3 regions of the Kribbella yunnanensis genome follow, and region 1 is predicted to be linked to each of the others. Evidence: riboswitches for the same ligand, from Rfam matches in the RefSeq annotation. Region 1 holds a riboswitch; each other region holds the start of a gene.

Region 1 (5,672 bases):
CAGGCCTTCGCCGCCCATCATCCGGATGTAGGCCCACGAGATCGCCAGCACACCGGCCGAGCCGAACGGCGCCGCGCTGATCGGACCGACACCGGACTCGGGCCCGGCCTGGTCGAGGAGCGGGTGGTTCGGCAGGTACGGCGCGAGGTGCGCGGCGACTGCGACCGGGCCGACGCCCGGGCCGCCACCGCCGTGCGGGATGCAGAAGGTCTTGTGCAGGTTCAGGTGACTGACATCGCCGCCGAACTGGCCGGGCTTCGCGAGACCCAGCAGCGCGTTCAGGTTCGCACCGTCGACGTACACCTGACCGCCGGCCTCGTGCACGATCCGGCAGACCTCGGTGACGCTCTCCTCGTACACCCCGTGGGTGGACGGGTAGGTGATCATGATCGCGGCCAGCTTCTCGGCGTGCTCGGAAGCCTTGGCCCGCAGGTCGTCCAGGTCGATCGTGCCGTCATCGTTGCCCTTGACAACAACAACCTTCATCCCGGCCATCACGGCCGACGCCGCGTTGGTGCCGTGCGCGGACGCGGGGATCAGGCAGACGTTGCGGTCTTCGTTGCCCTGGGCCCGGTGGTAGCCGCGGATCGCCAGCAGTCCGGCGAGCTCACCCTGCGAACCCGCGTTCGGCTGGATGGACACCTTCGCGTACCCGGTGACCTCGGCCAGCCAGCGCTCCAGCTGACCGATCAGCTTCACGTACCCGGCGGCGTCCTCGATCGGCGCCAGCGGGTGCATATCGGCGAACTCGGGCCAGGTGACCGCCTCCATCTCGGTGGTCGCGTTCAGCTTCATCGTGCACGAGCCGAGCGGGATCATGCCGCGGTCGAGCGCGTAGTCCTTGTCGGACAGCTTGCGCAGGTAGCGCAGCATCGACGTCTCGGACTTGTGCGTGTTGAAGACCGGGTGCGTCAGGTACTCCGACGTCCGCGGTACGGCGATCTCGGGCGCGGCCAGCGTGTCGTCGTACTGGACGCCGAAGGACTGGCAGACCCGGGTCAGCGCGGCGACATCGGTCTTCTCGTCGCACGAGATGCCGACGTGGTCGGCGTCGACCTGGCGCAGCCAGATGCCGTTCTGCCGGGCGGCGTCAACGACGTCCGCAGCGGCACCGGGGACACGCGCCAGCACGGTGTCGAAGAAGTCGCCGTGCACGACCTCGACACCACCGGCACGCAGCGACGCGGCCAGCTTGCCCGCGAAACCGTGCACGCGACCGGCGATCGCCTGCAGCCCATCCGGTCCGTGGTAGACGGCGTACATGGACGCAACGACGGCCAGCAGGACCTGCGCCGTACAGATGTTGGAGGTCGCCTTCTCGCGACGGATGTGCTGCTCACGCGTCTGCAGCGCGAGCCGGTACGCCGGGGCACCGTCGGCGTCGACCGAGACACCGACCAGCCGACCGGGCAGCGACCGCTCGAGACCGGCGCGGACCGACATGAAGCCGGCGTGCGGACCGCCGTAGAAGAGCGGTACGCCGAAGCGCTGCGAAGAGCCGATGACGATGTCGGCGCCGGCCTCCCCCGGTGCCTCGAGCAACGTCAGGGCGAGCAGGTCGGAAGCGACCGCGACCAGCGTCTCGCGCTCGTGTGCGGCGGCGATCAGCGGCTTGAGGTCACGGACAGCGCCGCCGGAACCCGGGTACTGCACCAGGAAGCCGAAGAAGTCGCCCTCGGGCAGACCGTCGATGGTGTCGGCGACGACGACCTCGATGCCGAGTGCCTCGGCGCGGGTCTCGACGACCGCGATCGTCTGTGCGAAGCAGTCGGAGTCGACCAGGAAGCGGTTCGACTTGCTCTTGCGGTTGGAGCGGTGCGCGAGCGTCATCGCCTCGGCGGCCGCGGTGCCCTCGTCGAGCAGCGACGCGTTGGCGGTCGGGAGACCGGTCAGGTCCGAGACGACGGTCTGGAAGTTCAGGAGCGCCTCGAGCCGGCCCTGCGAGATCTCCGGCTGGTACGGCGTGTAGGCCGTGTACCAGGCCGGGTTCTCGACCAGGCGGCGGACGATCACCGACGGCGTGAAGGTGCCGTAGTAGCCCTGCCCGATCATCGAGGTCGCGACGTTGTTGCGGGCCGCGAGCTGGCGCAACTCCGTCAGCGCGTCGACCTCGGAGGCCGGCTCCGGGAGGCGCAGCGGTTCGGTCGACCGGATCGAGGCCGGTACGGCGGCATCCGCGAGCGCGTCGACGTCGGCGTACCCGAGCAGTTCGACCATCCGCGCGACCTCGTCGGGGCGGGGCCCGATGTGCCGGTCGGCGAAGATTGCAGAGATTTCGGTCATCGAAAGAGGCTCCGTTGCTTGCAGTAGCTTCCGGGTGGCCTCCCCCTCTGTCACGCACGAGTGCACGCTTCAGAGTTGCCTGACGCACCCGGTCCATGGGCCTGAGAGGTTCCGGGGAGGAATTGCCCCTTCGGCGCCCGGTGTGAACGGGTCTCTCCCGAGTGCGGTGAACAGCTACAGAGCAGAGTACCTCAGCCGGCTGCGCGGGCCCGGCGGCGGGCAGCCAGCTCGTCGCTGGCGTGGGACTCGTCCTCGCCCTCGCCGTGACCGTCGGCACGCTCGGTGGGCAGCTCGGACAGTGAACCCTCGACCTCGCGCCAGACACCGCCGAGGGCGATCCCGAAGACTCCCTGGCCACCGGCCAGTAGGTCGATGACCTCGTCCGGTGAGGTGCACATGTAGACCGACGCGCCGTCACTCATCAGCGTGATCTGGGTCAGGTCGTCGATCCCGCGCTTGCTCAGGTGGGCGATCGCGGTCCGGATCTGCTGCAGCGAGATCCCGGCGTCGAGCAGCCGCTTGATCACCTTCAGCAACAGAACGTCACGGAAACCGTACAACCGCTGGGTGCCGGAGCCGGTCGCCGGGCGCACCGACGGGGAGACCAGGCCGGTCCGCGCCCAGTAGTCGAGCTGGCGGTAGGTGATCCCGGCCGCGGCGCAGGCCGTCGGCCCACGGAACCCGACATCCTCCGGCATCGGCCGCAGATCGTCGTCGAACAGCAGACCCTGAACGCCGGCAGTGGCGGCCGCCTCGGCGCGTGCTTCGGACGTCGACTGCGCCGTCAGATCCGTGTCGCCGGTGCGTGTCACGCCTGAGCCTCCCTGGATACCGACTGGAACGAGCCATCTCCGTGGAGTAACAGTTCCCCACGACTCCTTCACGGTAAGCCGCCGACCTGGGAGGGTCAACGACAACCGCTCCGAGCGGCTAGCGTGTCGCGACTCCCAGACGAATCGTTACCTTCCCGGTCTTGAGGCTCAGCCTCCAGTCTTTGGGCTCAGCTCTTGTCGAAGTCTTCCGGGGTGACCTGGTCGAGGAACTCGCGGAAGCGCTCGACCTCCTCTTCCTCCTGCACCTCGTCGGCCTCGGTCTCACTCTCCGGGACCGGGATCCCGGCCTCGGCGAGGATCTCCTCGGTGCAGAACACCGGCGTACCGGTGCGCAGCGCGATCGCGATCGAGTCCGACGGGCGGGCCGAGATCTCGGTCTTGTCGTCGAAGACCAGGATCGCCTCGAACACCCCGTCGGTCAGGTTCACGATCCGGACCTGACTGAGCGTGTGCCCGAGCACCCGGATCGTCTCCGCGAACAGATCATGCGTCAGTGGCCGCGGTGGCTCCATCCCCTGCTGGGCGAAAGCGATCGCACTCGCCTCGGCCGCACCGATCCAGATCGGCAGGTACCGCTCGCCGCCGACCTCCCGGAGCAGCACGATGGGCTGACTCGAGGGCATCTCGACCCGGACTCCGACTACGTCGACTTCGCGCACACCTTCAGCCTACTCCGCGGTGGTCAGTGCGGCAGCCGGGATCTCACCAGTGCCGTGTGCAACCGCACAGTGAGGGCTGCCAACTCTTGGGTTTGGTCGGTACGGCGGGGGCCGGTGACCTGCTCGATCAGTCCTACCTCGCGGTCGGCCGCGGTGCGGAACGGGCGCAGGTGACGGGGTTCGATGCCGTACGTCGCCAGTTCGGCGGCGACTTGGGCGACGACGATCGCGTCGCCGCCGTAATGCTTGCCCTCGGCCACGATCAGGCCGTGACTCTCCAGCTCGGCGAGCAACGCCGTACTGACTCCGGCGGCTGCGCAGAGCTCCGCCTTGGTCAGCCGCAGGTCGGTGCCGGTGGCACCGAAGTCGTCGGCGGCCGGCCCGGAGGCCGGCGTACTGGGGGCGATCGGCGGTCCACCGGCCGCCGGGCGCAGACCGCGGTCGATCGCACCGAGGTGCTCCTTGATGACCTTCAGCGGCAGGTACTGGTCACGTTGCGCGGTCAGCACGTAGCGCAGCCGCTCCACATCACCCGCGCTGAACTTGCGGTAGCCCGACGCGGTGCGCGCCGGTGTCACCAGCCCCTCGGCCTCGAGGAACCTGATCTTGGAGATGGTGACATCGGTGAACTCGGCCTGCAGGATCTGCAGGACCTCGCCGATCGAGAGCTCAGGCTTGGCCACTGGCGTAGTAGACCAGCCGGTACTTGCCGATCTGGACCTCGTCACCGTTGTTCAGCTGGACCTCGTCGATCCGGTCCCGGTTCACGTAGGTCCCGTTCAGGCTGCCGACGTCGCGGACCTTGACGCCGTACGCGTCGCGGCGGAACTCGGCGTGCCGGCGGGACACCGTCACGTCGTCCAGGAAGATGTCGCTGTCCGGGTGCCGGCCCGCGGTCACCACGTCGACGTCGAGCAGGAACCGCGACCCCGCGTTCGGGCCGCGCTGCACGATCAGCAGCGCCGATCCGGCCGGCAGTGCACCGACCGCGGCCTGGTCGTCGGCCGACAGCGGCTCGCCCTGGTCGAAGCGCTCGGTCTCCGGCTCGGCGCTGATCGGCGTCAGCATCGCGGTGTCGGTGACACCCGGCGTCGGCGTCGCGGCGGCCGGCCGGTCCGCCCCAGGGAGCATGGCTCCGCACTGCGAGCAGAAGCGGCTGCCCTCGGAGTTCTCGTGCCCGCACTGGTTGCAGAACGGCATGCTGTGATCCTCCCGATCGCCGTTAGGCGACGTTGTGTCGTAGACCCCGTGGTTACAGTGTGGACCCGGACCCCAACCCTCGATCAGCGGTTGAGGTCCGGTAAACCTATCAGTGACGCCCTAGCTCGGGTCGAGCTGGCCCTGGTAGGTCTCGGCGTCCATCAGGGCGTCGACCTCGGCGTCGTCGTCGACCTCGATGTCGAGCAGCCAGCCCTCGCCGTACGGGTCGGTGTTGACCAGGTCGGGCTGGTCGGCCAGGGCCTCGTTGACGGCCCGCACGGTCCCGTTCACCGGGGCGAACAGGTCGCTGACGCTCTTGGTCGACTCGAGCTCGCCACAGGAGTCGCCGGCGCGCACCACGCTGCCGACCTCGGGGAGCTGGACGTACACGATGTCACCGAGCGCGTCCTGCGCGAAGTCGGTGATACCGACCCGCACCGGGCCCTCGCCGGCCTTCACCCACTCGTGCTCGGCCGTGTACTTCAGGTCTTCGGGGTACACCGTCGTTCCTCTTTCTCGAAGCCGGACTGGACGTTACTTTGACGGGCTTTGACTACTTGACTGTGCCTATTTGGATGGGCTGGGCGCCGGGCGAGCGTAGCGATGCTCTTCTTGCGCGTGCAAGGCAGTGATGGCGACGTTGGTCTCCTCGTTCACGTCCGCCGTACCGCCCACCTGGGGACCGGTCACCTCACTG
Region 2 (5,672 bases), on a different contig from region 1:
ACCGGATCGGGGTGGCGGCGTACAAGCTGTCTGATCCGGAGCAGGCCGAGCTAGACGCGCGGTGCGGCGGTGGGCCGTACACGTCGCAGAAGGTCCAGCGGCAGTTGCGGACCGACCTCGCGCCGGCGCTGGCGGCGCTGACCAAGCTCAAGCTCGCCTTCGGGCGTTCGCTGCCCGACCCGGGACCGGCGCCGAAGGTGGTCCGGCCGGAGAACGGCGAGACCGTCGTACGGCGTGGGGACGCCGGAATCGGGCGGTTGTCGATCACCAACGGTACGGCGAAGGATGTCGTGATCTCGGTGGTCACGGACGGGAAGCCGCCGCGGGAACCGCACGTGATGACGTACATCCGGGCCGGGAAGTCGGCCGCGATCACGCGGATCGGCGGGGCTTATCACCTGTACTACAAGAGTGGTGCGGACTGGAGTTCCTCGCGGCGTCAGTTCGCGATCGGCTGCTCGTTCCTGAAGTTCGACCAGGCGTTCGGTGCGGACAAGGCGTGGAAGATCAACCTCCGCCCGACGGTCACCGGGAACGCGTCGACGAGTGAGGTCGAGGCTTATTAGGGTTATGTGACATCGACCATGTCACGATGACAGAACGCCGTACCGGGGTCACGATGAGGTCATGAGTGCAACCGCGAGCGTCACCGTGGCCGGGGTCCCAGGGGTCGAGGTCGCCTACTACCGCAAGGGCTCGGGCGACCCGCTGGTGCTGCTGCACGGCATCGGCCACCACTGGCAGGCCTTCGACCCGATCGTCGACCAGCTCGCGGAACACCACGACGTGATCGCCCTCGACTTCCCCGGTTTCGGCGAATCCCCCGACGTACCGCTGGGTGTCCCGAACGAGCTCGACAGCTTCGCCTACACCGTCGACGCCCTCTGCAAGGCCCTCGACCTCGACCAGCCGCACGTCGTCGGCAACTCCCTCGGCGGCCTGGTCTCCCTGCGCCTCGGCCAACTCGGCCTGGCCCGCACGGTCACCGCACTCTCCCCGGCCGGCTTCTGGTCACCCCGCGAGAACCGCTGGGCGGTCGGCGTACTCACCAACCTCCGCCGCATCGCCCGCCGTACGCCGGAACCCACCGTCCAGCGCCTGTCCCGCACCCCCGCCGGCCGCCGCGTCCTCACCGGCACCATCTACCACCGCCCGGCACTGCGCGCCCCCGAAGCCGTAGTAGCCGAATCCCGCGCCCTCCGCGACTGCGTAGCCTTCGACCGCGTCCTCACCCACGCCCGCCGCGGCACCACCTTCGAAGGCGACGTCCCCGACGTCCCCGTCACCATCGCCTGGGGCACCCACGACCGCATCCTCCTCCCGATCCAGGCCGCCCGAGCCCACCTCCAACTCCCCCAAGCCCGGATGATCCCCCTCCTCAACTGCGGCCACGTCCCCATGAACGACGCCCCAACCTTGGTCGCCAACACGATCTTGGAAACCACCCAGGCCTGATCTCCACAACAACAGGAGGTATCCGCCAAATCGGCATCGTCTCTGCTCGGCTCAGGCGTGCGGAGAACTCTACGTACCCACCTACGTCCTGTCGCTCGGGCCGTTTCAGAGATCAGCACGGTCGAAGGTCGGCCAGTCGAGTGGCTCGTCCCAGACCCGGCTGTTCATCGCAGCCAGCCGAATACCCTCGCGGAGGAGCCGGGCATCCCCGTCGGCTGGGTGGATCCTCCGTCGGACAGGACGTATACGTCTGCTGGGCCCCCGGACTGCTGACGGCCAGCGTGGTGGCGACGTCTGATTGCGGTATACGTCCTGTGCTTAGGAGGATGCTCAGCATTCGATGACGTTGACGGCTAGGCCGCCACGGGAGGTCTCCTTGTACTTGATCTTCATGTCGGCGCCGGTTTCGCGCATGGTTTTGATGACCTTGTCGAGGGTGACTACGTGGACGCCATCGCCGTGCATGGCCATCCGGGCGGCGTTGATCGCCTTCACCGCGGCCATAGCGTTGCGTTCGATGCAGGGGATCTGGACGAGGCCGCCGACCGGGTCGCAGGTCAGGCCCAGGTTGTGTTCCATGGCGATCTCGGCTGCGTTCTCGACCTGTTCGGGAGTGCCGCCGAGGAGTTCGCACAGGCCGGCTGCGGCCATTGAGCAGGCTGAGCCGACTTCGCCTTGGCAGCCGACCTCGGCGCCGGAGATCGACGCGTTCTCCTTGTACAGAACGCCGATCGCCGCAGCGACCAGCAGGAACCGTACGGCGCCATCGTCGTTCGCGCCGGGGATGAACCGCCGGTAGTAGTGCAGTACGGCGGGAATGATGCCCGCGGCACCATTTGTCGGGGCGGTGACGATGCGGCCGCCGGAGGCGTTCTGTTCGTTGACGGCGAGGGCGAAGAGATTGACCCAGTCCATCACCTTCAGCGGGTCGACCGACCACGGGTCGCGGGTGAGCTTGTCGTGCAGGGCGTGCGCGCGGCGCGGGACCTTCAGCCCGCCGGGCAGGACACCCTCGGTCTCGCAGCCCTCCTTGACGCAGTCCTGCATGACCTGCCAGATCTTGAGCAGGCCGCTGTGGATCTCGTCCTCGGTCCGCCACGCCAGCTCGTTCGCGAGCATGACATCGCCGATCGACAACCCGGACTCGCGGCAACGGTCCAGCAACTCGGCACCGGTCAGGAACGGGTACTTCAGCACCGTGCTGTCCGGCACGATCCGGTCGCCGGCCGCGGCGTTCTCGTCGACCACGAAACCGCCGCCGACCGAGTAGTACGTGCGCTCCCGCAGTACGGCGCCGTCCGCCCCGCGAGCCAGGAAGGTCATCCCGTTCGGGTGGTACGGAAGGGCTTTGCGGCGATGCATGATCAGGTCGGTGTTCTCGTCGAACGCGATCTGATGAGTCCCGGCCAGCCGCAGCCGGCCGAGCTCGCGGATCGTCTCGACCCGGGCGTCGACGGAGTGCGTGGCAACGGTCTCGGGGTCTTCACCCTCGAGGCCGAGCAGCACCGCCTTGTTACTGCCGTGGCCGTGCCCGGTCGCACCGAGCGAGCCGAACAGCTGCGATTCGACCCGGGTCGTCGCGGTCAACAGACCGGCGTCCTGCAGGCCGAGCACGAACGTGCGGGCCGCGCGCATCGGTCCCACGGTATGTGAGCTCGACGGGCCGATCCCGATACTGAACAGGTCGAAGACACTGATCGCCATGATGCGGAGGTCCCTTCCGGTCGTCGTTGACCGAGAGTGGTGTCCTCCCCGCTCTGTTGGACTGCTGTCCTTCAGAGGTGCCTCGCCCGTGCGGTGAAGGTGCCTGAGAGATTCTTGGGGAGAGTTGCTCCTACGGCGCCCGGGTCAGTGGGTATCTCTCCCAATCCCACGCCGTAGCGAGCATGTGCTCGGTGCGGTGCATCGGTGCGCGGGGGCGAAGGGCTAGATGCGGCGCATCTTGCCCTTTGCACCCGTGCGGCGAGGTGCCGTGCCGAGTGCAGCGCAGTAGGTGTGGGATTGGGAGAGATGCCCTAAGCCCGGGTCTCTCCCGCACGGGTTCATGCGGCTGTTGAGTTAGCTTCCGGACGCGACGGTACGGCGGCCTGCTGGCTGCCGTCAATCCGGCCGGTCCGCACTGCCCAGATCTCGAAGAACCAGGTGAACAGCGGCGGAACACTCGCGGCCAGCGCGGCCAGGGTGACCGGCCACGACCAGCGCAGTGGACCGCGGACGAGCAGCACGGTCACGACGTACGCGACGAAGATGCCGCCGTGGATCGGGCCGAAGATCTTCACCCCGATCTCGTTGTCGGACAGCACGTACTTGAACAGCATGCCGATCAACAGGCCGGTCCACGAGATCGCCTCGGCGATCGCCACTGCCCGGAACCACCGTGAGTGTGTCATCGCGCCCGACCCTAACAAGTCCCCCAAGCCCGGCCCGGGGTGGTCTAGGGGCTGCTCCCCGATGTGCGGAGCAAGCGGTTACCGAAGGATCGGGGAGATGAAGAACCCCAGAACGCTGCTCAGGATCACCGCGTGGGGTGTGGTCCTGACAGTCACCGCGGCAAGCCTCGCCGCACTCCCCGCCTCGGCCGCCCCGGCCTCGGCCTCGGCCGCACCGCAGTGGACCGACTGCAAGCCGGAAGGCAAGGACGATCCGGCAGTGGTGCAAGGCTCGCAGTGCGCCACCTTGAAGCTCCCCGTCGACTGGCGGAACCCGAGCGGCCCGACCTTCAACCTCGAGATCGCCCGCCGGACGGCGAAACAGCCGGCCGAGCGCGTCGGCGTACTGGTGTTCGGTCCGGGCGGCCCGGGTGACTCCGGCATCGACCGGATCAAGACCGGGATCAGCCGGTTCAGCCCGGAACTGCAGGACCGCTTCGACATCGTCAGCTTCGATCCGCGCGGGATCGCGCGCAGCAACCCGATCAAGTGCACGAGCAGCCTGTACGCCGCGATGCCGTCACCGCTCGTCCGCGACCAGGCCGAGTTCGACGCGCTGATCGACTACAACCGCCGACTCGCCGACGATTGCCGCAAGCACACCGGCCCGCTCTACGACCACGTCGACACCTGGCAGACCGTCCGCGACGTCGACGCGATTCGCCGGGCACTCGGTGAGCGGCAGATCACCTTCCACGGCAGCTCATACGGCACCCCGCTCGGAGCGCAGTACGCCGAGACTTACCCGCAGCGCGTGCGTGCGATGGTCCTGGAGAGCGTGCTCGACCACAGTCTCGCGACGCCCCGCCAGTTCCTCGATCCGCAGGCCGCGTCTGTCCAGGACTCGTTCGACGAATTCGTCGACTGGTGCGACCGCACGACGACGTGCGCCCTGCACGGCCAGGACGTCCGCGCCCGCTGGGCCGAGCTCCGGAAGCAATCGGACAACCCGTTCATGGCCTCGTTCGCGGTGTTCCGGATGCTCTACGGCCCGCAGTGGAGCGCACTCGCCACCACCCTCCAGAAGGGCGTCATCCCCACCCCGCCCCCGCCGACCACGGAACTCGTCGCCAACACCCTCGTCCCGTTCTGCCAAGACTGGGACCTGCGCGTCGGTACCTACCCCGAGTACGCCGGCCTGCTGGCGCGGCTCGCTCGCAACAACCCGGACATGCCGTACCCCGGTCAGTTCATGGCCATCTCGCTCTGCCTGGGCGCACCCAAGGCGAACAACCCGCAACACCGCCTCGACGTCGACCACCTGAAGACGCCGATCCTGCTCTCCAACGCCCGCCACGACCCGGCCACGGCGTACTCGATGGCACAGAACGTCCAACGCCAGCTAGGCCGCGACGGCGTCCTGCTGACCTACGAAGGCTGGGGCCACGGCAGCTACAACAAGAGCCCGTGCATGACCGACACCATCGACAACTACCTGATCAACCGCAACATCCCCAAGCCCGGTACGACGTGCGCCGCCGTACCGCCGGTTGGGTAGTGGATCAGTCGCCGGACAGCAGCTCGCTCCGAAGGTTGTTGAGGAAATCGGAGAACTGCTGTCCGGTGCGAGCCGCCTTCTTCAGTACGGCGAACTGCCTGCGATACAGCTCGACGTCGTCGGGCCGACTGACAGTCAGGTAGGCGTGGATCGTCTCGACCTGAACGTACGGGTTCTCGTCATCGACGTCTTCGTTCAGCGTGAAGCCGTGCCACGGAATCGCCTGGGTCTCGACGTCCATGGGGATGATGCCGATGGAGACATTGCTGAGGGTGGCAAGGCTGGCGATC
Region 3 (5,672 bases), on a different contig from region 1:
ATCGACCAGCACCAGGTGCACCTGGGTGCCGCCGGTGAGCACCGAGATCCCGGCCGCGCGGACGTCATCGGCCGACAGCCGCGAGGCGATCGCCTGCGCGCCGTCGAGGGTACGGCGTTGCCGGTCGCGGAACTCGTCGGATGCCGCCAGCTTGAAGCCCACGGCCTTGGCCGCGATCACGTGTTCCAGCGGACCGCCCTGTTGTCCGGGGAAGACCGCAGAGTTGAACTTCTTCGCCAGGTCGGCGCGGTTGGTGAGGATGACACCACCCCGCGGACCGCCGAGGGTCTTGTGGGTCGTCGTGGTGACGACGTCGGCGTGGGGGACCGGGTTTGGGTGCAGCCCCGCGGCAACCAAACCGGCGAAATGCGCCATGTCGACCATCAGATACGCGCCGACCAGATCGGCGATCCGCCGGAACTCGGCGAAGTCGAGGTGCAGCGGGTACGCCGACCAGCCCGCCACGATCAGCTTCGGCCGATGCTCGAGGGCGAGTCGCTCGACCTCGGCCATGTCGACCACGAAGTCGGTGTCACGGACGTGGTACGCGACGACGTCGTACAGCTTGCCGCTGAAGTTGAGGCGCATGCCGTGGGTGAGGTGACCGCCGTGCGCGAGGTCGAGACCGAGGATCGTGTCACCCGGATCGAGCAGCGCGAACATGGCGGCCGCGTTCGCCTGGGCGCCGGAGTGCGGCTGAACGTTGGCGAAGTCGGCACCGAACAGCGCCTTCACCCGGTCGATGGCCAGCTGCTCGACCACGTCGACGTGCTCGCAGCCGCCGTAATACCGGCGGCCGGGGTAGCCCTCGGCGTACTTGTTGGTGAGGACGGAACCCTGCGCTTCCATGACCGCGAGCGGGGCGAAGTTCTCGCTGGCGATGAGTTCGAGGGTGTCGCGCTGACGCCCGAGCTCGGCCGTGACCGCAGCGTGGATCTCGGGGTCGAACTCGGCCAGACTCTGATCGAGGGTGCTCATCTCACTCACCTCCGATCAGTGCCTCGTAGGCCGCCGCGTCCAGCAGCTTGGTGGGCCCGCTGACCTTGATCCGAAGGAGCCAGCCGGCCTGGTACGGATCGGTGTTCAGCAGACCGGGATCGGCGACGACCGCCTCGTTGAGTTCGACGACCTCGCCGTCGACCGGCGCGAACAGGTCGCTCACCGACTTGGTCGACTCGATCTCGCCGCACGCGTCACCGGTCAGAATGGTGCTGCCGACGGCCGGCAGGTCGACGTACACGACGTCACCCAGGGCCTCACCCGCGAAGGCGGTGATGCCTACGGTCGCGATGTCGCCCTCCAGAGCGACCCACTCGTGGTCTTCGGTGTAGTTCAGTTCAGAAGGAACAGACATCAGGACTCCTGGCGGCGGTAGAAGGGGAGGGGGACGACGAGTACGTCGTCGTGGGTGCCGCGGATGTCGACCTGCAGGCGGGTGCCCGGCTCCTCGAAGGCGCTGTCGACATAGGCCATCGCGATGGGGTGACCGAGCGTCGGCGACGGTGCGCCGCTCGTCACGGCGCCGATCTCACGGCCGGTGGCCGGATCCAGTACGGCGTACCCGCTGCGCGGTGAGCGGCGGCCTGATGAAGTCAGCCCGACGAGCACCCGCTGGGCGCCTTCGTCGCGGCGGCGGGCGAGTGCCTCGCGACCGACGAAGTCCTCTTCCTTGCTGAACGCAACGACCCGCCCGAGCCCGGCCTCGAACGGCGTCAGCTCGCGGCTGAGTTCGTTGCCATACAACGGCATTCCGGCTTCGAGCCGCAAGGTGTCCCGGCAGGCCAAACCGCACGGCTTCAGCTCGTACGGCGTTCCGACCCGCAGCAGCTCGGCCCAGATCTGCGGAGCCTCGGCCGGGCGGCAGTAGATCTCGAAACCGTCCTCACCGGTGTACCCGGTCCGCGCGAGCAAGATGTTGCTTCCGGCAAGCGTGGTTTCGGTGATCGCGTAGTACTTGAGGTCGTCCAGGTCGGCATCCGACAGCTCGCCCACGATCTGTACGGCGACCGGCCCCTGAACCGCGATCAGCGCCCAGTCCTCGGTGGTGTCCCGGAGTTCGGTGGAACTGTGCCCGTTTTTTGAGGCGGCGATCCGCTGCTTGAGCTCGTCGCGGACGACGTCGGTGTTGCTCGCGTTGGCGACGATCAGGAAGTGGTCCTCGGCCAGCCGGTAGACGACCAGGTCGTCGATGATGCCGCCGTCCTCGGCGCACAGCATCGAGTACCGCGCCCGGCCGATACCGATCTTCGACGGGCGCCCGACCAGGCTGTGGTCGAGTGCCCGGGCCGCGCAGGCGCCGATCACCTCGAGCTCGCCCATGTGCGACAGGTCGAACAACCCGGCCGTGGTCCGGACAGCCGTGTGTTCGGCGATATCGGAGGTGTAGCGCACCGGCATGTTCCAGCCGGCGAAATCGGTAAAAGATGCACCGAGCTGCTGGTGCTCAGCCTGCAACGGAGTCGCGCGTGTCATGAGTGGGAGGCTCCCTCGGTCAGGCACCGCGAAATGCGGTGCCACTGCTGGGTGACCTCCCCGCTCTGTCATCTGTACCTGAGAGCTTCACCGCCGGGTGAGGCGGTTTGCACCGTGGGTGCGGGTGTCCTCGCAGCTACGCGGGGGCCCGGCTTTCCAGAGTTCGCCTCATCGGAACGGTCAGTGGGCCTGAGAGATTCTGGGGAGATTTGCTCCTTCGGCGCCGGGTCATGGTGAGCCCGGACTCTCCCGCCCCGATTCGAACGGCGCGATATGCAGTTGAGCCGCCGACTCTAGCAGCAGCTGACCGCTCCGGGACCCGCCGATGTGATTGGCTCGACTCCATGACCGGGAACCAGATCTTCAGCCTGATCCTGATTGTGCTGCTGCTGGCCGGTACGGCGGTCGGCGTGGGGCTGTTCGTCCGGCGGCAGCGGTATGTCAAGTCATTGCGGGATCGCGGCTGGACGTTCGTGGGCAGCCCGGTGTTCGACTCGGTGGCGCGGCTGTCCAATCCGCCGTTCGGGATGGGGTTCACGCGGAATCCGGACGACCAGATCACCGGCCTGACCACCGCCGGGCGGCCGTTTCAGGTGATCGAGTACGGCAGTGAGTACTGGAAGGGCTGGGTCGGCATGGTGACGTTGTCACGCCGGCTGCCGGAGTTGTGGATCACGGGTGGGCAGACCGTGCCGCGGTCCGGCGTGGCCGCGACGATGGTGCCGGTGCCACCGCAGCTGGGCGCGGGCTGGGCGGTTGGCGTCCAGGACCCGGCGTTCGCTACCGAGGTGCTCAGCGGTCAGCTGTGTACCGCCTTGCTCACGCTGGCGGGTGGACAGCCGGGCGTGAATCTCAGCATCGATGGCGACCAGCTCGTCATCCTCGATCCGCCGCGCAAGGATCCCGAGCTGCTGGCGCCGTGGCTGGACCAGGTGGCCTTGCTCGCGGCAGCCATCGACGCGCTGCCGCTGGACCGCTGGATCCAGCCGCCGAAGGAACCGCGGCTGAGCTTCTACCAGCACCCGGACTGGTACTGGATCGGCCAGGACGACAGCCTGCTGCACAGCACGCCGGTGACGCAGAGCGGACACGATCACAGCACGAGCGAGGTGATCCGCGGCCGGGACGGCGACGGGCCGCCGTTCGTCGCCTTCACCCACCACTGGAAGACCACCCGCACCGAGAGCTCCACCGACTCCGAGGGCCGGACGACCACACGCACGGTGACCGAGAACCACAGTGAGCCGATTCTCGGCTTCGAGCTGCCGGTAGGGATGCCCTGGCTGCAGGTCAGCCGGCGCGGGTTCGGGTCCGGGATCAGTTTCGAGAGCGAAGCCTTCAACGAGGAGTTCGCGATCCACGCCCGGGACCAGAAGTTCGCGTACGACGTCATTCACCCGCGCCAGATGGAGTTCCTGATGGCAGTCAAACCGGCGTCGTTCCAGGTGGTCGGCAACTGGGCCTGGTTCGAGGCCGGCCGGCACGACCACCAGACGATTGCCCGGTGCTCCTATTTCCTCCGGGACTTCCTGGCCCGGGTCCCGCGCTTCGTGTGGAAGAACCTAGGCCTGCAGGACTCGCCATACCCGCAGGCCTAGGCCCTACTTAGTCAGACCATACGCCTTGGTGACTTGTTGCTGAAGGCGCCCACCTGCCGCGTCGGTGACGTCCAGCTTCAGATCGACCGTGCCGCCTGCTCGGGCGGCCGGGTGGTTGACGCTGGCCGTGTACAGCGTCGCCGACTTCTTGGACAACGGCACCGGCTTCCAGCTGCGGCCGTCGTACGACATCAGCAGCTTCACACTCTTGTACGACGCGGTCGGAGCGCCGGTCTGGTGGCGCAACGACACGGTGAGCGGCGTCGCCGTACCGACGCGGGCCTGGTTCAGGTTGGTTGCCTGCGGCAAGCCGAGGTCGGCGAGGATCAGCGGCATCGTCTCAGCCGCACCAGCCCGGGAGCGGAAGTCCCACGTGCTGCGGATCTGCGTGGAGTACTTCCACCACGGCTCGCTCCGCTGCACGTCCAGTGCGAGCTGATAGTTGCCGGGGGCATCAGGCACTGGCCCGTTGATCAGCAGTTCCTCCGCCTCGACCAGGACCTTCCCGTCGCGTTTCAGCGATAGCGCGTAGGTGCCGGTGGACAAGCCGTCCGGCTCCTCGTACTGCGCCCCACCCGCGACGAACGGCGCAAGCCCGATCACCAGATTCTTGCCAGTCCTCTGCACACCGATGTCTGACGGCCAAGTCGTAGTTGCCGACGGCAACCCCGAGGTCGCGACCGGTCCACCCCAGGCGACCGTACGGCGCTCGCCCGTCCGATAACGGTATGCCGCCGCGCGGCCCCGGCTGCCGGAATCCGCCGAACCGATGTCGACGCGCTGCTCCCATGCGCCCGGCGTCACGTAAGCGGTCCGCTGGAACGGACCGATCGCGAGGGGGAGCGGCCGCAGACCGTGCGCCTCGCCAAGCGGCGTGTACCCGACCTTCGACTCCCACAGCTGCGTGACCTTGCTGTGCGCGGCATACGACTCCGCGATCCGCGCCAGCTGAGCCTTCTGGTACTGGTGTACCGGCCGCAGCGGCACCCGTCCCGGCCAAGCCTTGAGCAGGTCGAACACCTCCGGCGATCCGTTCGTCCCGTCGATCCGCACGACCTTGCCGGACAACGTCTTGGCGACCTCACGCGAGGTATGCAGGACCGGGATCCGTAGCGTCCGGTCGCCGAGGAAGAGTTCGTCGACGCCGAACCCCGCGACATTCGGGTCGTAGAACAGCACGCCGGCGACCTTGGCCTGTTGCGCTGCGCGGGCGACATCGACCTGCCCCTGCAACCCGTCCAGCGCGACCACCGCCAGCTTGCCCACGGCGCGCTTCAGGTCGGCCGCCGTACCGGTCCCCGCATTGACCGCGGTCAGCAGCTTGGTTCCAGCGATGCGCGGCCCATCGGTCAATTCCGCGACCGGCAGTTCCCGGGTTCCGAGCTTCATCCGGTACGGCGGCGTCTCGTGCCTGGTCGCCGTGCTGAACTCCATCTTTCCGACCGTGACACCAGATGTGGGAACTGCACGCAGCTCGATCGGGGTGTCGTCCACCTCGACCTCTTCGAAACCGCTGAGCTTCCCGAACCGGTTCAAGCGGTAATAGGCCATCGAGCTGGCGGCCGGCGCGAGCTGATGCTTCCCGGCGAGCGAAACCCCGAC

The links. A riboswitch is a leader RNA that binds a small molecule or an ion and turns the genes downstream of it on or off. The one in region 1 is predicted to bind glycine.
Region 2: linked by a shared signal. The riboswitch ahead of ABD231_RS12750 (L-serine ammonia-lyase) and the one ahead of gcvP (aminomethyl-transferring glycine dehydrogenase) in region 1 are both predicted to bind glycine.
Region 3: linked by a shared signal. The riboswitch ahead of gcvT (glycine cleavage system aminomethyltransferase GcvT) and the one ahead of gcvP (aminomethyl-transferring glycine dehydrogenase) in region 1 are both predicted to bind glycine.

The regions. Positions count from the first base shown of each region.
Region 1 covers NZ_BAAANF010000018.1:186,840-192,511, forward strand. Annotated here, with positions in the region: gene gcvP (aminomethyl-transferring glycine dehydrogenase) at 1-2,283, opposite strand, end outside; glycine riboswitch at 2,363-2,453, opposite strand; gene ABD231_RS28505 (MerR family transcriptional regulator) at 2,475-3,095, opposite strand; gene ABD231_RS28510 (bifunctional nuclease family protein) at 3,284-3,775, opposite strand; gene ftsR (transcriptional regulator FtsR) at 3,799-4,458, opposite strand; gene ABD231_RS28520 (zinc-ribbon and FHA domain-containing protein) at 4,445-4,975, opposite strand; gene gcvH (glycine cleavage system protein GcvH) at 5,096-5,476, opposite strand; gene ABD231_RS28530 (DUF881 domain-containing protein) at 5,543-5,672, opposite strand, start outside.
Region 2 covers NZ_BAAANF010000008.1:261,821-267,492, reverse strand. Annotated here, with positions in the region: gene ABD231_RS12760 (hypothetical protein) at 1-566, shown strand, start outside; gene ABD231_RS12755 (alpha/beta fold hydrolase) at 628-1,455, shown strand; gene ABD231_RS12750 (L-serine ammonia-lyase) at 1,786-3,159, opposite strand; glycine riboswitch at 3,241-3,332, opposite strand; gene ABD231_RS12745 (DUF3817 domain-containing protein) at 3,498-3,845, opposite strand; gene ABD231_RS12740 (alpha/beta fold hydrolase) at 3,943-5,382, shown strand; gene ABD231_RS12735 (helix-turn-helix domain-containing protein) at 5,387-5,672, opposite strand, start outside.
Region 3 covers NZ_BAAANF010000003.1:53,821-59,492, reverse strand. Annotated here, with positions in the region: gene glyA (serine hydroxymethyltransferase) at 1-978, opposite strand, end outside; gene gcvH (glycine cleavage system protein GcvH) at 980-1,354, opposite strand; gene gcvT (glycine cleavage system aminomethyltransferase GcvT) at 1,354-2,472, opposite strand; glycine riboswitch at 2,528-2,639, opposite strand; glycine riboswitch at 2,640-2,734, opposite strand; gene ABD231_RS05120 (hypothetical protein) at 2,817-4,070, shown strand; gene ABD231_RS05115 (S8 family serine peptidase) at 4,074-5,672, opposite strand, start outside.